2 regions of the Latilactobacillus parafuchuensis genome follow, and region 2 is predicted to be linked to the other one. Evidence: a T-box and tRNA genes for the amino acid it is inferred to sense, from the RefSeq annotation. Region 2 holds a T-box; the other holds one or more tRNA genes.
The links. The T-box of region 2 lies ahead of cysS (cysteine--tRNA ligase). A T-box ahead of a tRNA ligase gene usually reads a tRNA of that ligase, here a tRNA-Cys.
Positions count from the first base shown of each region.

Region 1: it encodes a tRNA-Cys, which carries the amino acid that the T-box ahead of cysS (cysteine--tRNA ligase) is inferred to sense. The anticodon was not compared.

Region 1 is NZ_CM143875.1:347,848-358,682, forward strand. It holds gene ACVPPQ_RS01925 (dihydroorotate oxidase) at 1-427, opposite strand, end outside; gene ACVPPQ_RS01930 (catalase) at 633-2,075, opposite strand; gene ACVPPQ_RS01935 (AEC family transporter) at 2,277-3,239, opposite strand; gene ACVPPQ_RS01940 (malolactic enzyme) at 3,276-4,916, opposite strand; gene ACVPPQ_RS01945 (LysR family transcriptional regulator) at 5,048-5,953, shown strand; gene ACVPPQ_RS01950 (ECF transporter S component) at 5,999-6,604, opposite strand; gene ACVPPQ_RS01955 (C69 family dipeptidase) at 6,620-7,981, opposite strand; tRNA gene ACVPPQ_RS01960 (tRNA-Leu) at 8,205-8,288, opposite strand; tRNA gene ACVPPQ_RS01965 (tRNA-Cys) at 8,324-8,394, opposite strand; tRNA gene ACVPPQ_RS01970 (tRNA-Gln) at 8,428-8,499, opposite strand; tRNA gene ACVPPQ_RS01975 (tRNA-His) at 8,507-8,579, opposite strand; tRNA gene ACVPPQ_RS01980 (tRNA-Trp) at 8,635-8,705, opposite strand; tRNA gene ACVPPQ_RS01985 (tRNA-Tyr) at 8,714-8,794, opposite strand; tRNA gene ACVPPQ_RS01990 (tRNA-Phe) at 8,800-8,872, opposite strand; tRNA gene ACVPPQ_RS01995 (tRNA-Asp) at 8,880-8,953, opposite strand; tRNA gene ACVPPQ_RS02000 (tRNA-Met) at 8,957-9,030, opposite strand; tRNA gene ACVPPQ_RS02005 (tRNA-Ser) at 9,040-9,129, opposite strand; tRNA gene ACVPPQ_RS02010 (tRNA-Glu) at 9,161-9,232, opposite strand; tRNA gene ACVPPQ_RS02015 (tRNA-Ser) at 9,241-9,328, opposite strand; tRNA gene ACVPPQ_RS02020 (tRNA-Ile) at 9,342-9,415, opposite strand; tRNA gene ACVPPQ_RS02025 (tRNA-Gly) at 9,422-9,492, opposite strand; tRNA gene ACVPPQ_RS02030 (tRNA-Phe) at 9,508-9,580, opposite strand; tRNA gene ACVPPQ_RS02035 (tRNA-Asp) at 9,588-9,661, opposite strand; tRNA gene ACVPPQ_RS02040 (tRNA-Met) at 9,665-9,738, opposite strand; tRNA gene ACVPPQ_RS02045 (tRNA-Ile) at 9,788-9,861, opposite strand; tRNA gene ACVPPQ_RS02050 (tRNA-Met) at 9,878-9,951, opposite strand; tRNA gene ACVPPQ_RS02055 (tRNA-Pro) at 9,973-10,046, opposite strand; tRNA gene ACVPPQ_RS02060 (tRNA-Arg) at 10,052-10,125, opposite strand; tRNA gene ACVPPQ_RS02065 (tRNA-Leu) at 10,140-10,225, opposite strand; tRNA gene ACVPPQ_RS02070 (tRNA-Gly) at 10,240-10,311, opposite strand; tRNA gene ACVPPQ_RS02075 (tRNA-Thr) at 10,319-10,391, opposite strand; tRNA gene ACVPPQ_RS02080 (tRNA-Leu) at 10,431-10,514, opposite strand; tRNA gene ACVPPQ_RS02085 (tRNA-Lys) at 10,542-10,614, opposite strand; tRNA gene ACVPPQ_RS02090 (tRNA-Val) at 10,617-10,689, opposite strand; rRNA gene rrf (5S ribosomal RNA) at 10,700-10,816, opposite strand.
Region 2 is NZ_CM143875.1:496,741-507,575, reverse strand. It holds gene ACVPPQ_RS02845 (PIN domain-containing protein) at 1-521, shown strand, start outside; T-box leader at 582-779, shown strand; gene cysS (cysteine--tRNA ligase) at 830-2,236, shown strand; gene ACVPPQ_RS02835 (Mini-ribonuclease 3) at 2,233-2,637, shown strand; gene rlmB (23S rRNA (guanosine(2251)-2'-O)-methyltransferase RlmB) at 2,723-3,529, shown strand; gene ACVPPQ_RS02825 (NYN domain-containing protein) at 3,526-4,059, shown strand; gene ACVPPQ_RS02820 (sigma-70 family RNA polymerase sigma factor) at 4,135-4,701, shown strand; gene rpmG (50S ribosomal protein L33) at 4,765-4,914, shown strand; gene secE (preprotein translocase subunit SecE) at 4,932-5,102, shown strand; gene nusG (transcription termination/antitermination protein NusG) at 5,202-5,750, shown strand; gene ACVPPQ_RS02800 (alpha/beta fold hydrolase) at 5,943-6,809, shown strand; gene rplK (50S ribosomal protein L11) at 6,926-7,351, shown strand; gene rplA (50S ribosomal protein L1) at 7,458-8,147, shown strand; gene ACVPPQ_RS02785 (acetate/propionate family kinase) at 8,225-9,409, opposite strand; ribosomal protein L10 leader region at 9,571-9,688, shown strand; gene rplJ (50S ribosomal protein L10) at 9,735-10,238, shown strand; gene rplL (50S ribosomal protein L7/L12) at 10,290-10,655, shown strand.

The DNA.
Region 1 (10,835 bases), 150 kb from region 2:
CATAACCGGTTTGTGGTTTACCTGGTACGTTGGGACACGATAAATTTAATTCAACAATGCCTTTAAAATCGGAAGCGGTAATCTGCGCTAATAGCTGTTCATCTTCATCAATATTAAAACCAGTAATCGATTGAAAATAGATTTTGTTCGGAACTGCAATTTGTTGCTGACTGACATAATCTAAATAATAAGGTAAACCGTGATTAGGTAACCCCATCGAATTGATGCTGCCCAATGGTGTTGCCAAATAGCGCGGTTCTGGATTCCCCGTTCGTGCTTGTAATGTCGCACTTTTGGTGACAAACGTGCCCGCTTTCGATGCTTGCATTTGATCTAATTCAGCTACGTCATAACAATAAACACCGGCTGCATTCATCAAACAGTTATCAAATTCAAAACCTGCTAACGTTGTTTTAGTTGAAATCAATTTATTCGCCCCTTTTCTCACTTATTTCAAATAATTATACGTGATTTGCTTTGTAATTTCCAGTAAATTATTAATTAAAAGCAAAAAACACGAACTTTAATTGCTTGAAAGCACAAAAAAAGCTTGGTTGCCCAAGCTTTTTCATTTTCAGAAAACTAATCAGTTAATGACTCGTCGATTGCGTCATCCTAACCCAATCAACTCATTAAATTTTAATCTGCTCTAAAGCCAATCCAAGGCCACTTGCAACCCGTTGCCCATATTCTGGATCTGCTTGATAGAACTGACGAACTTCTCGGATTTGAATGGCCGGTTTAGTCACTTGGCCTAAATTCATGACAATATTGTCAATCAACCGCGTTTGTTCCTCCGCCGACAACAACCGATAAAGACGTCCCGCTGCCGTGTAGTAATCATCATTAACCGCATAATGACCCGTTTTACCCGTTAATTGATCGCCATGGATTTGAGCGGTCGGTACTTCTGTTGGGCCGTCACTACTATTGGGTTCATAATTGATACTGCCATCTTGATTTTGGGCCATCGCGCCATCGCGTGCGTAATTATGCACCGCCACCTGCGGCCGATTAACGGGTAGTTGTTCATAGTTGGCGCCTAACCGATAACGTTCAGCATCTTTATACCCGAATAACCGACCTTGCAACAATTTATCGGGTGAAGCTTCAATTCCAGGTACTAGATTAGCGGGTGAAAACGCCAATTCTTCAATGTCTTCAAAATTATTCGTTGGATTCTCATCGAGCACCATCTGACCAATTTCAATCAACGGATAATCTTTTTGTGAGATGACCTTCGTCACGTCAAAAATATCGTACTTATAATTAAGGCCTTCATCGTATGGCACGATTTGAACGGCCACCGTCCAACTAGGATTATCCTTTTGCTCGATGGCGTTGAACAAATCATTTTGTAAATAATCGGTATCTTGACCAGCCAGTTTAGCGGCCAATTCATTGCTTAAATTATGCACACCCTGATTCGTCTTAAAATGATACTTGACCCAAAATTGTTCGCCGGCGGCATTGACCCATTTAAAGGTATGACTCCCATAGCCATGCATCATCCGATAACTGGCTGGAATCCCACGGTCACTCATCAAAATCGTCACTTGATGGACTGATTCTGGCGATAATGACCAGAAATCCCATTGCATATCCTGACTGCGAGCGTGGGTCCGTGGATCTCTTTTTTGGGAATGAATGAAATCGGGAAACTTCAACGGATCATTCACAAAAAAGACGGGCGTATTATTCCCAACAATATCGTAGTTACCTGCTTCAGTATAAAACTTGACCGCAAACCCCCGCACATCCCGATAAGTATCTGGATAACCGGCTTCACCCGCCACCTGTGAAAACCGGGTGATTAACGGCGTTTGTTTGCCAACACCACTAAAGACCGCGGCTTTAGTATAAGCACTCATATCGCGCGTCACTTTGAAATAACCCTTGGCGCCAGCGCCTTTAGCGTGGACCACCCGTTCAGGAATTCGTTCCCGGTTAAAATGCGCTAATTTTTCCAATAATTGATAGTCTTGAATTAAAACCGGTCCGCGTTGGCCGGCTGTTTGTGAATGTTGGTTGTCCGACCAAGGTTGGCCTTCATTGGTTGTTAAGTGTTCCGTCATCGTCGCCACTTCCCGAAAAAAGATTTTGTACAACCTAATTCTACTGCGCTTACCGGAAATTACAATGATTATGCTCATTCAACCTGATTAATCGTTAAAGTAACCCGGGAAATATTCATCCGCAAAATTACTGTATCCACTATTCTTTTATTGCACAAAAAAGACGTTGTCGATTGGCCAACGTCTTTTCATAATAATTAATTAGATATGTTGGATAATTTGCATCAAGATTGGCACGACGACTACGAATAGAACTGTACTGGTCGTCACCACATTGGTCGCGTATTCAACATCGCCATGCGCTTGACCCACAAGAATTGGTAAGACGGCTAATCCTGGTGTTGCGGCTTGAATGATTAATGTACTTTGTTCAACCGTCGGGATTGTCGCCGTATTCTTGAAGAAGAGCATGATGCCCATCATAATGGCTGGCGCCACGACAAAGCGCCCCAATAAAGCGAGCACTGTATCGCGGTCGAAGTGAATCGACTTCAACCCAGCGTCAGCCAAGATAATCCCAATGTAGATTAATGACATGGGTGTCACAATGCCACCTACCATTGAGAATGTTTTATCAACCAAGTTTGGTAATGGCAGACCGGTTAATAGATAGATTAAGGCTGCTAGGAAGCCAATGAGGGGTGCGGGTAATAATTTACGCCAGTTAAACTTGCCTTTAGCAGCGCCCTTTTCTTTAGTAGGATCATCACTTGAAATGAAGAAGACCCCAATCGCCCAAGTTGAAACCGTATTGGCCACGTAATAAATCAAGAAATAAGGTAAACTCTTATCGCCAAACAAAGCGAGGTTCAATGGTAATCCAATAAAGATTGTATTGGCATTAACAAACATATTGATAAACGTTCCCCGCCGGCCCGGACGAATCCGGAAGATTTTGGTTAAAAGCCATGCGACTAAGTAACCTAAAGCAAAACTGATTAAGACATAGATTAAACCGCCGGATAAACCGACTAATTTTTCACGGGTTAAGTTATCCAAAACCGAAACGAAAATCGATAACGGTAACGCGACGTTCATAATTAAAAATGAAATGCTACCCTTAAAATTGTCATCAAATTTCTTCGAACTCCGTAACCAGAACCCCAATGCGATCACGACCACAATTTCGATCACGCTTGATAAAGATGTTAAAAATGCGTCCAACTCTTTCACACTCCTATTGATTATTTATGCCCAAATTTACTGAACCGTTTTGTATTCTGGTACCCATTTTAAATCAGCAACGGCTTGTTTAATATCCGCAATTGGTTCTTTGTTGATGCCTTGTGCCATTGCACTTTCGGCAACAGCGTTCGCAACCGTTTGTGAGAAAATATCTAGTTTAGTCACTGGTGGCAAGACAGCAGCCCCTGCTTCAGTTGGATCTACAATCCCACCCAATGAATGGGCAGCGGCACTAATCATTTCATCATTTAAAACTTTCGCGGTTGATGCGATCGTGCCTAAACCTAAACCGGGGTAAACTAACGCGTTGTTCGCTTGACCAATTTCATATGTGACACCTTGATAGTCAACTGGTGCAGCCGGAATCCCAGTCGCTACTAGTGCTTGACCGTCAGTCCATTTAATCAAATCTTCCGCAGTCGCTTCAGCTAACTTAGTGGGATTAGACAATGGGAAGATAATTGGCCGTTCAGTATGGGCGGCCATTTCTTTGACAATGTTTTCAGTGAAAGCCCCTGGTTGCGTTGAAGTCCCCACTAAAATAGTTGGGTGGATCGCTTTAACAGCCGCTTCTAATGTCGTTAATTCAGCAGCATTCGCGAATTCACTGCGTTTACGGGCAAATGGTTTTTGTTCAGGTGTTAATTCTGGATCGTCATCAAACAACAACCCTTGTTTATCAACCATGTAAAAACGGCTACGTGCTTCGGCTTCTGACAAACCAGCTTGTTGCATTTCTTCAAAAATCCGATGTGTAATCCCGGCACCAGCGGTCCCAGCACCAAAACTCATATAAACTTGATTGGTCATCTTAGCCCCTGAAATATTTAGCGCACCCATAATCCCGGCTAATGTGATAATCCCAGTCCCTTGAATGTCATCGTTGAAAGTCACGATTTGATCCTTATATTTGTTTAAGAGGTTAGCCGCATTGCTCCGACCAAAATCTTCAAAATGTAAATACAGATTAGGGAATAATGCTTCAGCAGTTTGGACGAATTGATCTACGAAAGCATAATAACGATCCCCACGAACCCGTTCATGACGATTACCTAAATAAAGGTCATCATTCAGTAAACTATCGCGGTTGGTCCCAGCGTCTAAAACAACGGGTAAAACTTGGCTAGGATCAATCCCTGCAGCGGCCGTATAAACCATCAACTTTCCAACTGAGATATCCACACCTTGTGTCCCCCAGTCGCCAATGCCCAAGATTCCTTCACCATCCGTCACAACGATTAACTTAATTTCACGCCCATCAGCAGCGTTCGTTAAAGTCGTCTTCATTGAATCTGGGTCGTCGATGGATAAGAAAGCCGCATTTTGTGGGTTCACGTATAACGCACTGTAGTTTTCAATTGTATCGGCAATCGTTGGATCGTAAACGACTGGCATGAATTCAGCAACGTGTTGACTGAATAGTTTGTAGAATAAAATCCGATTTTCGTTAAATAAAGTCATCAGGAAAATGCGTTGTTCTAACATAGTCATTTTAGTTTGATATTGGGCGTAAGCTTGTTTAACTTGATCAGCCAATGTTTGAACGTGGGGTGGTAACATCCCCGTTAAACCAAATTGGGCGCGTTCTGCCTTAGTAAAAGCCGTGCCTTTGTTTAAAAATGGGTCATTTAAAATTTGTTGTGCGGTTTCCTTCATATCAAAAATCCCCTTTGTCTTTGTTAATATTGCTTAGTATAGAGCAGCCCATATTTGATAGTCAAAACCTCGATCTATGATAAAATAGATTTATATGACCGGTTAAAAGTCAATGATACTAGGAGCTTTTCATGAAAATTAAAGATTTAGACTATTTTACGCAATTAATTAATTTAAAAAATTTTACAGCGGTCGCTAATCATTTTTCGGTGAGTCAACCAACGATTACTTATGCCATTAAACGACTTGAGGCGGAATTTGAGACTGAGCTGATTGTCCGCGATCAATCACACCAAGGGATTATCATCACACCCAGTGGTGAACAGCTCTATCGACACGCCCAAACGATCCTCAAGGAAATCGCCTTAACTGATAAAGATATGGCTCGAATTGCGGCGACTAAACTTAAATTCGGCTTACCCCCGATTATTGGCACATACTATTTCTCAAAATTAGCCCCCAAACTCGTTCAAACGGGGGTTATTAATCAATTCGAAACGATTGAAGCCGGTTCTTCAGAATTATTGGCGGATTTGGAAGCCGGTCGGATTGATGCGGCTTTACTTGGATCGGCGAGCCCACTTAGTACGGATACCATTCAAGCGGACATTATCGAACAACACCGCTTTAAGATTATCGTCAGTCCGAATTCACCGTTGGCTGACCGCCGACAAATCGGATTTGCCGAACTCAAGGATCAACAATTCATCATGCTCGCTGAAGGTTTTGTCCATCCACACGTCTTCAAAGCCCTTTCCAAAGTCAATCGGATTCACCCCAAGGTCGTTTATCGAACGTCTGATGCCAGTATTCTTAAAAGTATGGTCCATGCGGGTGCTGGGATTGGCTTTCTAACCGAAACCGGGGTCACCACCGCCGATGACCTCGTTAGCCTCGATTTAACTGATGAACCACAGCCAACCTTCTACATCTCATTGGCCTACCGGAAAAGCCAGCGTTTCTCTGAAACCCAACAAGCTTTATTAGACAGTTTCATTCAAATCGCGCGGGACTACCGCCTCGATTCAACCCACTAAAAAAACTAGCCTAAAGGCAGACAATTGTCCGCCTTAGGCTAGTTTTTATTTTGAAGTCGTTCGTTTGAATCTTAATAACGGGGTTGCGATGGCGGGCACTAGAATCGCCGCAGCGATAATTTCCAACGTCGCATTGATCGTAAAGGCTGATAACATCACCCAGATTAACTGATTGGCCGATGTGTGGTACAATCCGGCTGCTTGGTGTTGATAGAACAACCACGTCAAACCAATTACTAAGACGGTATTGACCATCGTACTGATGATGGCGATCAGACTCATGGTAAGCGTCTTTTTAGTCGGCGCCTTAGGTAATTTGACCGCTAAGCTGCCCGCAATCAGTCCGACCAATAACCGCGGTAAAATCGCAATGATTGGATTACGAAAAATCAGAATTGCTAACGGATCGGTCGGCATCACATAGGCCCGAATTAGTGAGGTGATTCCCCAAATTGTACCTAAAATCGCACCATCTCGTGGTCCCAGGATAATCGCACCGATAATGACCGTTAAATGAATCGTCGTAATGGCCGGCAGCCCCGGAATCAACGTTAAATTCCCGACCATCGGGACGAAACCTTGAATCAATAATAATGCTGTTAATATCGCCAGGATACTCATGCGATAGGTGTTTAGAAAACGTGGTTGCATACTAGTCTCCAGTATTTAACGCCCCAAAGCCACCATCTGTCCTAATAATTGATTGGTCAACTTAAAAGCTAATTGTGCTACTGTTTCATTATAAAGGGCTAAGTCAGCGGAAGCAAGAACCTGCTTTTGTTCAAAATTAATTTGTTGTTGGCGACATTGTGCCAATAAATCAGCTTCAAAGTTAGTCGTTAATTCCCGATAATGATTATAGTTAGTATCCCCTAACACGGCGACTAACCGGCTTAGCCAATAAATATTATTCGGATCAAAATCAACTGTCGTTTGCCGATAAACCGTTGGCGTCTGATCAACCGCCGCATAAAATGGTACCAAGCCATTAAACGGATTCGGTCCATACGCCAACCAATGAATACCCGCTAATTCAGCCGGCACATCGTTTCGAATCTGCAAAATATGGACTTCTTCATTCCGATTCAACCCAATTGGCCGGTAACGGTGCTGTTCTTCTGGCGTCCCCTGACCGTACGGATCAAACGGCGTGTTTTGATAATGAGCACTTAACATCCATTTAACGTCGGCAATCGTTAATTGCTTATTCGGCTGACAGATAAATGGCAAATCCTGATCTGTCGGCTGTCCACTAGGGTTAAGACTGAAGTGTTGTTGGATGTACCATGCCCGCGGATTATTATAGGCACAATCTTTTTCAGTTGCACTCCCAAAAATATGACGTAGATTAACTTGGTCGCTGTCTGGATTCAAATGGAACTGATCAATCATCGCGGGTAAATCGGCAGCAAATAACGTATCCCCTGATTCAAAATCAAAGTAATCAATGTTAAAACGATTCGGTGCAATCACATACGCATCATCAGGAATCCGAATCGCGGCCCAATGATGGCCCCCAATCGTTTCAAGATACCACACCTCGTCGTGATCGGCAAAGGCAATCCCATTCGGTTCATAGGTCCCATAAGTCTCTAATAGCTGTCCTAACCGACTAACCCCTTCGCGCGCAGTCTGACAATATGGTAATGTAATGCTTAAAAAGTCAGCTTCGCCAATCCCCTCATCTACAAACGGATCAATTGCCAGAATTTCCGGATTAGTCGTAATCGTCTCACAAGCTGTCATGGCGACATTTTGGCTGTTAATCCCAGAACCACCCCAGATGCCATAGGCTGGATCAACGTCCGGTGTTAATGTACATCGTAATGATGAAGTTGGTAAAGGAACCTCAACACCACTCGCTTCTGACCGAAAGACTGCCGGTTGTGCCTCAGGTTGAACTACCACAAACTTCTGCGGATTAGGTCGCCCGTAGCCATCCTCATTACGCGCAATCATCGTTGAACCATCATATGATGCCTTTTTCCCGACTAATACCGTTGTGCAAGAACTCATTTTTTTCTTCATCGATACCACTCCTTATCATCCGACCAAAAAGATTGTTCGTGTATAAGCACTATTCTAACACGGAAACCCAAATTTGTTATACTTATTCTTGAATGTTTTTGCACATTAAAGTCATTATAGCCCATGATGCCATTATATTATGTATATATATTCAATTTTAGTTAGAAACCACAAAAAAACTCAGTAATCTTTATGATTACTGAGTTACCGTTATAATAATTAATACCGGTGATCGGGGTCGAACCGATACTTCCGTGAGGAAACGGGATTTTGAATCCCGCGCGTCTGCCAATTCCGCCACACCGGCATATTGATGAACATTTAGTTAGCGCCTAAACGCAAAGGCGGTAACCGGATTTGAACCGGTGATGAAGGTTTTGCAGACCTCTGCCTTACCACTTGGCTATACCGCCATACAAGAACAAATCCTGTTCTAAATTAAAAAATTGGGCTAGCTGGATTCGAACCAGCGCATGACAGGATCAAAACCTGTTGCCTTACCGCTTGGCCATAGCCCAATGAAAGGGCGGTATATGGGAATCGAACCCATGTGTGTCGGATCCACAAACCGATGTGTTAACCACTTCACCAATACCGCCATAACATGTAATATTATACCATATTCTGCATATTCATGCAAGATATCATATAAACAGGGATAGTAGGAATTGAACCCACACTGACGGTTTTGGAGACCGTAGTTCTACCTTTAAACTATATCCCTATAAAAAATGGAGGAGAGTGGATTCGAACCACCGAACCCGAAGGAGCGGATTTACAGTCCGCCGCGTTTAGCCTCTTCGCTACTCCTCCATAAATGGCGCAGGACAGAATCGAACTGCCGACACATGGAGCTTCAATCCATTGCTCTACCAACTGAGCTACTGAGCCATTTAAACGGTCACAACGGGACTCGAACCCGTGATCTCCTGCGTGACAGGCAGGCGTCCTAACCAGCTAGACCATGCGACCAAATTGCGGGAGTAGGGTTTGAACCTACGACCTTCGGGTTATGAGCCCGACGAGCTACCAGACTGCTCCATCCCGCGATAATATAAAGGAGAATGAGAGATTCGAACTCTCGCGTGGTTTGACCCACCTGACGGTTTTCAAGACCGTTCCCTTCAGCCAGACTTGGGTAATTCTCCATAAGCTATAAAAAAGTAATACCTGTTACAATGACCCGTACGGGATTTGAACCCATGATACCGCCGTGAAAGGGCGGTGTCTTAACCACTTGACCAACGGGCCATACAAAACGGAGAAGGAGGGATTTGAACCCTCGCGCCAGTTTCCCGACCTACACCCTTAGCAGGGGCGCCTCTTCAGCCACTTGAGTACTTCTCCAATATTTAGATAATGGGCCTAAATGGACTCGAACCATCGACCTCACGCTTATCAGGCGTGCGCTCTAACCAGCTGAGCTATAGGCCCATGAAAAGCGGGTGACGAGAATCGGACTCGCGACAACAGCTTGGAAGGCTGTGGTTTTACCACTAAACTACACCCGCATATTCATGATGATATGGCGCAGGACAGAATCGAACTGCCGACACATGGAGCTTCAATCCATTGCTCTACCAACTGAGCTACTGAGCCATTTAAACGGTCACAACGGGACTCGAACCCGTGATCTCCTGCGTGACAGGCAGGCGTCCTAACCAGCTAGACCATGCGACCAAATTGCGGGAGTAGGGTTTGAACCTACGACCTTCGGGTTATGAGCCCGACGAGCTACCAGACTGCTCCATCCCGCGATAATATATATAAGATAATACAACTACAAAATCTCACCAAATGTGATGATGGACCTTGTAGGACTCGAACCTACGACCGGACGGTTATGAGCCGTCTGCTCTAACCAACTGAGCTAAAGGTCCAAGCACTTTAAAACAATAGCGGCGAAGGGGATCGAACCCCCGACCTCCCGGGTATGAACCGGACGCTCTAGCCAGCTGAGCTACACCGCCAAAAAATATATATTGTTGCAATCGGGAAAACAGGATTCGAACCTGCGACCCCCTGGTCCCAAACCAGGTGCTCTACCAAGCTGAGCTATTTCCCGTTCTATGCACCCAGTAGGAGTCGAACCTACAACCTTCTGATTCGTAGTCAGACACTCTATCCAGTTGCGCTATGGGTGCATTTTTCATTATGATGCCGAGGACCGGAATCGAACCGGTACGGTAGTCACCTACCGCAGGATTTTAAGTCCTGTGCGTCTGCCAGTTCCGCCACCCCGGCGATATCATAATGAAAGCGGAAGACGAGATTCGAACTCGCGACCCCCACCATGGCAAGGTGATGTTCTACCACTGAACTACTTCCGCATCTTAATGCCGACTAGACGATTCGAACGCCCGACCCTCTGATTACAAATCAGATGCTCTACCAACTGAGCTAAGTCGGCAAAAAAAATTGCTTTCATTAAAAAAACTATTCAATTGTATGCGGGTGAAGGGACTTGAACCCCCACGTCTATATAGACACTAGAACCTAAATCTAGCGCGTCTGCCAATTCCGCCACACCCGCATTTTCTTGGCGTGTAACTTTGGCCGATGAGTCGTGACAGGCTCGAACTGTCGACCCTCTGATTAAAAGTCAGATGCTCTACCAACTGAGCTAACGACTCAATGGAGGTTACAGGGCTCGAACCTGTGACCCTCTGCTTGTAAGGCAGATGCTCTCCCAGCTGAGCTAAACCTCCATCAAATATAGCGTGGCAACGTCCTATCCTCGCAGGTAGTTTCCCACCAACTACTATCGGCGCTAAGAAGCTTAACTTCTGTGTTCGACATGGGAACAGGTGTATCCTTCTTGCTATCGCCACCACACTATTTGTGCTATTCGCAC
Region 2 (10,835 bases):
ACTTCGTCTTACACGAATTACAATTGATTTCAGATTCTGCCGATAACCTGAAACGAGCACGTGGTCGGCGGGGCTTAGATATTTTAAATGAAATCCAAAAAGATCAAACGTTATCTGTTGAAATGTACGATGGCGATTTCGAAGATTTGACCGAAGTCGATAGTAAATTGGTGAAACTGGCCAAGTTATTAGATGGGATTGTTGTGACTAACGATTACAATTTAAATAAAGTTTGCGAATTTCAAAACGTGCCGGTGTTGAACATTAATCAATTGGCCAACACGTTGAAACCGGCTGTCTTACCGGGTGAAGCGATGAAGGTGACGGTCGTTAAGACTGGGACCGAACGGCAACAAGGGGTGGCCTACTTAGACGATGGCACGATGATTGTCGTTGAAGATGGTCAACACTATGTCAATAAACCGTTAGACGTGATCGTGACGAGTGCGTTACAAACGGCAGCTGGTCGGATGATTTTTGCTAAACCAGCACATCAACAAAAAGGGATTAAAGAAAAATAGTTCAGCAGATAGCTTTACAGATTCATGAATAATCGGTATTATTGAGTCAATCTATTGTACGTAAAATTAATGACGAGAAGAAGTAAATTTAGCCGAATTCAAAGAGAGCTTCTGGGTGCTGTGAAGAAGTAATGAGGCGAATTGAAATGCATCTCAGAAATGCCAAGATGAAGACAGTAGTTTTGGTCGGGACACCGTTATCTGGTTGAGGCATTTTTGCAAAGAAAAGTGGAACCACGCTCAAGCGGCGTCTTTTGTTAATTAACAAAGGGCGCTTTTTATTTGGATTAAGGGAAAGGAAGATTGCTATGTTAACTGTTTACAATACATTGACGCGCCAAAAAGAAGCTTTTAAACCGATTGAAGCGAATCAGGTCAGTATGTACGTTTGTGGACCAACGGTGTATAACTATATCCACATTGGTAATGCGCGCAGTGCGATTGCGTTTGATACGATTCGCCGCTATCTCGAATACCGTGGCTACCAAGTCAATTACGTGTCGAATTTTACCGACGTTGACGATAAGATGATTAAAGCGGCTGATCGTGATGGCGTGACAGTTCCAGAATTAGCTGAACGTTACATTAATGCGTTCAAGGCCGATACCAAGGCGCTTAATATTGAACCGGCGACGACTAATCCGCGGGCGACTGAAAATATTCCCGAGATTATTGTTTTTATTGAAGGGTTAATTGCTAAAGGTTATGCTTACGCAGTTGATGGGGATGTTTATTACCGGGCGCGCAAGTTTGCTCACTATGGTCAATTGGCGGGTCAAGATTTAGATCAACTCGAACAAGGCGCTAGTGAACACACGGCGACTGAAGAAACGTTACGCAAAGAAGATCCGATTGATTTTGCGTTGTGGAAAGCTGAAACGGGCACGGCCATTGCGTGGGATTCACCATGGGGCAAAGGTCGGCCGGGTTGGCATATCGAATGTTCCGTGATGTCGACGAAGTATCTCGGTCAAACTATCGATATTCACGGCGGTGGTCAGGATCTGGAATTCCCACATCATGAAAATGAAATTGCGCAAAGTGAAGCCCAAACTGGTCAGAAGTTTGTCAATTATTGGTTGCACAATGGGTTTGTAACGGTTGGTGATGATGATCAGAAGATGAGTAAATCACTCGGTAATTTCGTAACGGTCCATGATTTAATTCAAGAAGTGGATCCACAAGCACTCCGTTTCTTGATGAGTAGTACTCAATATCGCCGGCCAATTCGTTACAGTCAAACGTTATTAGCGGAAGCTCAGATTAATCTCGATCGGTTAAAGACGACGCTCAATAATCTTGATTTTCGTCAAAAAACGGCGCAACCTGGTTCGAATGAAACAATCGTACAACAAGCGGCCGGGTTGGAAGACGCCTTTGTGACGGCGATGGATGATGATTTTAACGTCCAAAACGGGTTGACCGTGTTGTATGATTTAGCGAAATTGAGTAATCAATATTTAGAAGACGAAGTGGTTCAAACGGCCACGTTGACCGATTTAACACAACGCTTAGAACGGTTATTATTGATTTTTGGTGTGGCGTTTAAGGCCGACCAATTATTGGACGCCGAGGTCGAACAATTGATTGCCGAACGACAAGCAGCGCGGGCGGCTAAGGATTTTGCCAAGAGTGATGCGATTCGGGATCAATTAAAGGCGCAAGGGATTATGTTAGAAGATACGCCACAAGGAATGAGATGGAGACGCGCATGAAAGATGCTTTACAATTAAACGGGATTGCGTTGGCTTACATGGGTGATTCAGCCTATGAAGTCTACGTCCGTGCCCATTTATTAGAACAAGGGTTAACCAAACCAACCCGTTTGCAACAAGTCGCGACGCATTACGTGTCAGCCAAGGCGCAAGCCGCACTGATTGGTTTAATGATGGACGATCATTTCTTAACGGAAGATGAAGTCAATATTTTTAAACGCGGGCGTAATGCTAAGAGTTATACGAAGGCAAAAAACACCAGTGTCACCACGTACCGGACCTCAACCGGCTTTGAAGCCGTTTTTGGTTATCTCTATTTAACAGGACAACAAGCACGCGTCGCAGAATTAGCACAATGGTGCATTCAACAAGTCGACGACGGGAGGACGCATGAAAACTAATAAACCGTACCCTAAAAAACGCGACAATGACTTTAATAGTCAACGCAGTCAGAAGAATAATGGTGGGAAGCCTAAACGCCGGCCTATGCCGGAAAAACGGGCACTAAAACCAGTTGAAGCTGAAAATATAGAAGAACAAACGGATTTCGTCATTGGCAAACACGCTTCAATCGAAACGTTAAAAGCACCGGATGCGGCCACTAAGGTCAACAAGATTTTCCTACAAGACGGCTTGAAAGCTGATTTTGTGCACGATGTTTTGAAACTCGCCAAAGAAAAACGGTTAGTCATTCAAAATGTGCCGAAGAACAAATTGGACTTATTGAGCGACCGCCAAAATCATCAAGGGATAATTCTTGCAATCGCACCGTTTGAATACGCCACAATCGATGATATTTTTGCCAAAGCAGCGGCGAAAGACGAACCGCCTTTTATCTTAATCCTAGATAATTTAGAAGATCCGCATAACTTAGGTTCAATTATGCGAACAGCCGATGCAGTGGGCGTGCACGGGATTATTATTCCGAAACACCGAGCAGTTGGCTTAACGTCAACGGTCGCTAAGACCTCAACGGGCGCGATTGAACACGTACCAGTGGCACGGGTCACGAACTTAACGCAAGAAATTAAGAAATTAAAAGAACGTGGTTTGTGGATTTTCGGAACAGACATGGCTGGTGCCGATTACCGTCAATGGGATGCGACCGGTCCAATCGGATTAATCATTGGTAATGAAGGTAAAGGTTTATCACCGATTATCAAAAAAGAAGTCGATCAAACGTTGACGATTCCGATGGTGGGTCACGTTCAAAGTTTAAACGCGAGTGTGGCTGCGGGTGTTTTGATGTATCAAGCCTATAACAGCCGCCAACCCTTGGCCCCTAAAGTATGAAACGCCAAATTCTAATTGCGGATGGCTATAACATCATCGGCAATTGGCCGGAACTCAATAAACTGAAACAGAGTGATCGGTTTGCCGATGCGCGTGATAGCTTGTTGCATACGCTAGCGGAATACCGCAAATATCGCGAGATTGAGATTATTTTAGTGTTTGATGCAATGTATGTGCCTGGCATTAAACAAAGTTATGAACAATATAATTTGGAAGTCGTCTTTACGCAAGAAGAACAGACGGCGGATAGTTATATTGAAATTTTGGCGGCAAAATTGATGTCGCCAATTACCCAAGTGACCGTGGTGTCGAGTGATCAAGCCGAACAGTGGACTATCTTTTCACGTGGGGCGCTCCGCGTGTCATCGCCCGATTTCAAACGTGAGATTGAACGGGCTAAGACTGAGATTAATCATGATGCCAAACATTATCATGATCGTGAGATGCAGATTAATCGACCATGGTCGGACCAACAATTATCGGCATTAGCGAAGATGCGCGATCAGTTAAGTGCCAAAAAGCTTGATTAAACAGGCGTTCGCTTACTAAAGTAGCGGGTGCTTGTTAGAATGAAGATGTGGTTGTTGCGCAAAGGGGTGTTTCCAATGACGAAACCAACAGAGCGCGATGCAGAATTGATTACGGCGGTTATAAATCGAGATTCAGATGCTTTAGAAATTTTATTTAAAACTTATTTACCGATGGTCTACCATACGTATGCACCATATTACATCCGGCTTTTCGAACATGAAGACTGGCTTCAAGAAGCTCGACTGGTATGCTTTGAGACGTGTCAATGTTACGATTGCCACTGCGGTAAAAGCTTTGGTGGTTTTTATAAATTGCGATTTCAACACCATATTGATAATTTACTACGTAAAGAACTGGCCCAAAAACGCCGGATTGATCATCAAGCTTTATTGTGTGCTCAGTGCCCAGAAAAACGGGCGGTTGGCGAAAATTCAGTCGCATATTATCAGTCTCAAGCTATGTTGATGGCCTACCTTGAACGGTTATCACCGTTTGAACTGATGAGTTTCCGGGTACTGAGCGGGACACTGGATATCGATCAGGCCTGTCAACAATTCGATTGTACTTTAGTCCAATTGGAGCGGGGCCAATCGCGCTGTCGGACGAAATTAAAACAGTATTATCAAAATGATCCAGATTGACAGTCATCAAAATGAATGATAAAGTAAACGGGATAAACATCAAAAAGAGAGGGGCTTTTAGTCATGGGTGTTAAGAAAGTCGCCTTAGGCTGTACGGTTTGTGGTTCACGTAATTATTACGTTGCTGAAAATAAGAACCGGACAGAACGTCTAGAGTTAAATAAATTTTGTAAACATTGTGGACAATATACGCAACATAAAGAAACTCGCTAGCAGGAGGATTCAGCATGATTAAGTTCATTAAAAGCGTTGTAGCAGAAATGAAAATCGTCGCTTGGCCAGACGCCAAACAGACACGTAAAGATTCATCAACCGTCATCATGACGTCAGTTTTATACGCTATTTTCTTTGGCGTGATTGACTTGGTTATTTTGGAACTATTACAATTATTTATTTTTTAAAACTAGCTAATTTAAGCTGGATTTGCTATACTGATGGCAAGCAAAAAAACTTCGCGTGGTCGAAGTTTTTTTATTTTGGTATTTAAAAGGAGAACAAACATGGTTGAATCAATCGAAAAAAGCTGGTATGTCCTACATACCTATTCAGGTTACGAAAATAAAGTGAAACAAAATCTAGAATCACGTGCGCAATCAATGGGCATGGAAAATAACGTCTTTCGTGTTGTGGTTCCTGAAGAAGAAGAACATGAAATCAAGAACGGTAAAGACAAAGTTGATATGAAGAAGACTTTCCCCGGTTACGTGTTAGTCGAAATGGTCATGTCAGATGAAGCTTGGTTCGTTGTGCGGAATACACCTGGTGTCACTGGGTTCGTTGGTTCACACGGTGCCGGTAGTAAACCAGCCCCATTATTAGACGAAGAAATTACCCAAATTTTACGTCAATTAGGGATGAGCACGCGTCATTTGGATGTTGAATTCAAAGTTGATGATTCCGTTAAAATTATCGAAGGTGCTTTCTCCGGTTTAGTCGGTAAAATCACTGAAGTTGATGATGAAAAGATGAAATTAAAGGTCAATATCGATATGTTCGGTCGCGAAACAGCCACTGAACTCGATTACGATCAAGTTGACGAATTAGTCTAAAACATAGATGTGCCCATCTTTTGATAATAGGATGGTTGCTTTTCTATAACGCGTGACGTCACGCATCAATTTTCGCCAAATTAAAAAAATAGCCTATCCTCAATTCGGGATAGGTTATTTTTCAGACCTGGTCCGCAATTGATAACCGTGTGATGGCACAGCTACTATTTTTTGAATCGAGAGTGTGCTCATATGTGGCAATCTATCATCGGTATTTTAATTTCATTAGGGAGTCTAGTGGGGCTAGGCGTCTTAATCACGGGGTGGGATTACCACCGAGTCGGCCATGTGCAACATTGGTGGCAGCCTAAATTAGCGCAATACACGACAATCCCGACGCTATTTATTCATGGTTATCGGGGCAATCGTTATTCGTTCGGTCATTTATTAGGCCGGCTTCAAAAAGTGGGGCTGGCCAAAAAGACATTGGTCGTCAAAGTGTCGAAACGTGGGGAATTAACCTTTAGCGGTCTGTCACGCTTAAGTGCGGTCAACCCGACGATTCAGGTCTTGTTTGCTAATAATCACGCTGACGTCCAAGTTCAAGTCGGTTGGTTACAACAGATTGTGGCCACCTTACAAGCGGATTACGATGTTGAAGCCGTTAATTTAGTCGGTCATTCGATGGGCGCGATTACGGTTTTGCGTTATCTGTTAGTCCCTCAAGTCATCCCCGTCCAGCAGGTCATTTTGATGGCAGCCCCGGTCAACGATCCGTCGATTGGGCCCGATACGGAACGTATTTTTTGGAGTGAGTTAACCCAACGAGGACCCATTCGTAAAACGAAGAACTATCAGTATTTAGCGCAACGGGTGACCCAGTTTCCAACTGATTTAGCGATTTTGAATATCGCGGGTGAATTATTAGGGACTAATCGGCATGACGGTTCCGTCGCGGTCGATAGTAGTTTTGCGCTCCGCAGCCTACTGAAAGATCGGGTGGCAGCCTACCAAGAAATGTTAGTCCGAGGGCCGGGGGGTGCGCACAGTATGTTGCACGAGAATCGATTAGTCGATCAAGCCATTTGCGATTTTTTATGGACCCGTCATCACGAATAAAGCTTGCTTTTTGAGTGATGGCTTGGTATAGTGTTCTAGTATGTTTTCATACATTAGTGGGAGGCCAAATATAAGGGCCATCTTAACCACATCACGGACTTAAGGAGGTATGTTTCGTGGCTAAAAAAATAACAAACATCGTTAAACTTCAAATTCCTGCAGGTAAAGCAACTCCAGCACCACCAGTAGGTCCAGCATTGGGTCAAGCCGGTATCAATATTATGGGCTTTACAAAGGACTTTAATGCTCGGACAGCTGATCAAGTTGGGTTATTAATCCCAGTTGTTATCTCTGTATACGAGGATCGTTCATTTGACTTTGTAACGAAAACTCCACCAGCTGCAGTTTTATTGAAAAAAGCTGCAGGTGTTGAAAAAGGTTCTGGCGAACCAAACACTAAGAAGGTTGCTACGGTAACTAAAGCTCAAGTGCAAGAAATCGCTGAAACTAAAATGCAAGACCTAAACGCTGCAGATGTTCCAGCTGCTATGCGCATGGTTGAAGGTACTGCTAGAAGTATGGGCTTCACTGTTGAAGGCTAATTAAAAAACCATACTTTGACACTTTCAGTCGGATTTTCAATGAAAGTTGAAAAATCAAGTGGGAGGTCAAAAACCGTTCACCACAATTGCAAGGAGGAAAACCCTAATGGCTAAAAAAGGTAAAAATTATTTAGAAGCTGTAAAATTAGTTGACGCTACTAAGACATATACTGTTGAAGAAGCAGTTGATTTAGTAAAGAAAGCTGATTTTGCAAAATTTGATGCATCTATCGAAGTTGCATATCGTTTAAACGTTGATCCTAAACAAGCTGATCAACAAATTCGTGGTGCTGTCGTACTACCAAATGGTACAGGTAAGACACAACGCGTGATTGTTTTCGCTCAAGGCGAACAAGCAAAACAAGCTGAAGCTGCTGGTGCTGAAATCGTTGGCGCAGAAGATTTAGTTGAAAAAATCCAAGGCGGCTGGTTAGATTTTGATGTTGCAGTTGCAACACCACCTATGATGGCTCAAGTTGGTCGTTTAGGCCGTGTCCTAGGACCTAAAGGCTTAATGCCTAACCCTAAGACTGGTACAGTTACAATGGACGTTACGAAAGCTGTTAACGACATTAAAGCTGGACAAGTGGCATACCGTGTTGATAAAGCCGGTATCGTTCACGCACCAATCGGTAAAGTATCATTTGATGCTGCTAAATTAGTAGAAAACTTTAAAACAATGCAAGACGTGATTGTTAAAGCACGTCCTGCATCAGCTAAAGGTCAATATATTACAAGCTTATCAGTAAGCTCAACATTTGGCCCTGGTGTTAAAGTTGATATTGCTAGTTTCTAATTAGCAATCAATTAAAAAAGCATCCACTTAGGTGGGTGCTTTTTTTGTGTGGAGATTTAAAAACGAAACGAGTTGGATTACAGTTTAGCTTTAACGTGTTTAGCAATCGCTAATTCTTCATTAGTCGGCAACATCAGGACTTGAATCGCTGAATCATCGGTACTGATGACGCGTGGACCGTGGCCGTTCAGATTGCGGTCCTCGTCAAGCTGAACGCCTAAAACGGCTAACTTGGCACAGATATCAGCGCGCGTGACGGCGTCGTTTTCGCCGATACCGGCTGTGAAGGTGATGACGTCGGTGCCACCCATCTCAACGTAATAACTACCGATGAATTTAGCGGCTGACGTGATGAACATCTCATAAGCGAGCTTAGCGCGCGGATTGGTGGTGACGGCGGCTTGGATATCGCGCATATCGGCGGAGATACCAGAGACGCCTAGAATCCCAGATTGCGTATTGAGTCGATTGATAATTTCTTCAGCGCTTTGATGGCGTTCGGTCATCAAGAAGGGCACAATCGCCGCGTCTAATGAACCAGCGCGCGTGCCCATTGGTAAGCCTTCAAGTGGGGTAAAACCCATCGAAGTGTCCACTGGATGCCCATTTTGACTAGCAGTAATGGAAGAGCCACCACCTAAATGCAACGTAATCAATTTCAAATCTGCGACCTCTTTTTGGAGGAAACGCGCTGTTTCGTGGAGAATGTATTCATGACTAATACCGTGTTCACCGTATTTACGGATTTGGTATTTTTGACTGTCTTCATAAGGTAAACCGTAATAACTCGTTGCTGCGGGCATGTCGAGATAGAATTGGCTATCAAAGACCGCAATTTGCGGAGTTTGATCCGGTAAGACGTGCATTAAGGTTTCGATGCAGTCGACTTGAACTGGGTTGTGGAGTGGGGCGTATTTACCCAACGCCTTTAGCGTGGACAAGTTTTCTGGGGTGATTAGCGTTGGCGCCTCGAAGGTCGTCGCGCCCGCGACTACGCGGTGACCAACAGCGATGATATCGCTAGGACTTTGGATAATAGCGTTGGCTTGGAGTGTTGCTAACAAGCGGTTGACCCCGTCCTCATAAGAAAGATTAGCGATTTTCGTTTGTTCTTTTTGACCTTGATACTTGAATGTAAAACGCGCTTCGGGTGTCTGCATCCGTTCCATGACGCCACTGGCAATCATGGTTAAGTTAGTGTGCTGGAAAAGTTGCCACTTTAAAGATGAGCTACCAGCGTTAATGACTAAGATATTTTTCAAATTGAAACACCTCTTGATTTATTTTCATGATTCTACTTAATATTATACTGTCTTTTCAGAAAAATAAAATAAGCAGAATGTGATATTAGTATAATGATAAAATATCGGGGATTTAATCATTGATAGTGGTTGACGTTGGCGATAATCAATGGTATATTTGTATTTGGTTATTTATGCTACCGAAGACTCAGGTGCCGCAAGGCTTAATATCCTGCCGAGGAAGATACGTTGAAATCCCTCTCTATGTCTTGGTGGACATGGAGTTTTTTATTTATTTAAGAAACTCTTGACCACAAGCTTTAAAAATCTAATGGAGGTGAATCAATTGAGCGAAACAATCATCGCACAAAAAGCCCAAGTTGTTGACGCAGTTCTTGAAAAATTCAATAGTGCTGTTTCTATCGTTGTCATGGATTACCGTGGTTTAACAGTAGAACAAGTGACTGAATTACGTAAACAATTGCGTGAAGCTGGCGTACAAATGGAAGTTGTTAAAAACACTTACTTGCGTCGTGCAGCTGACAAAGCTGGTTATGAAGGTTTAGATGAAACATTCTCTGGCCCTACTGCAGTTGCATTTTCTAACGAAGATGTTGTTGCACCAGCTAAGATTATTGCTGAATTTGCTAAAGGTGCAGAAGCACTTGAAATCAAAGGCGGCATGATCGAAGGTAAAGTAGCTACTCTTGATGAAATCGACGCCTTGTCTAAATTGCCAAGTCGCGACGGTTTATTATCAATGTTACTTTCTGTATTACAAGCACCAGTCCGCAATGTCGCATATGCTGTTAAAGCTGTTGCTGACAGTAAAGACGAACCAGCTGCATAATTTTGCAGTCTTGTAACACCAAAAATTACCCAAAAAATGGAGGAAACAAAAATGGCATTAGACGTAAATGCAATTGTTGATCAATTAAAAGAATCATCAATCTTAGAATTAAGTGACTTAGTTAAAGCAATCGAAGAAGAATTCGGTGTTTCTGCAGCAGCTCCAGTAGCAGCAGCAGCAGCTGGTGCAGACGCAGCAGCTGAAAAAGACAGCTTTACTGTTGAATTATCAGAAATCGGCCAAGAAAAGGTTAAAGTTATCAAAGCCGTTCGTGAAATCACAGGCTTAGGCTTGAAAGATGCTAAGGGCTTAGTTGATAACGCTCCTTCAGCTCTTAAAGAAGATGTTTCTAAAGACGATGCTGAAGAAATGAAAGCTAAGTTAGAAGCAGTTGGCGCTGTAGTTAACTTAAAGTAATTTAAGTTAATCAAAAAGAATCGGGCATTCGCTCGGTTCTTTTTTTTGTGCGTTGAAAATCAATATAATAATGTTTTATTTAGTGAACGTAACTCTTTTCGGGAATAGGAAGCATGATAAAATATTGAACATAAAAATACACTTTTATAAGTCAGTTACATATAAATGGCCAACTAAGGT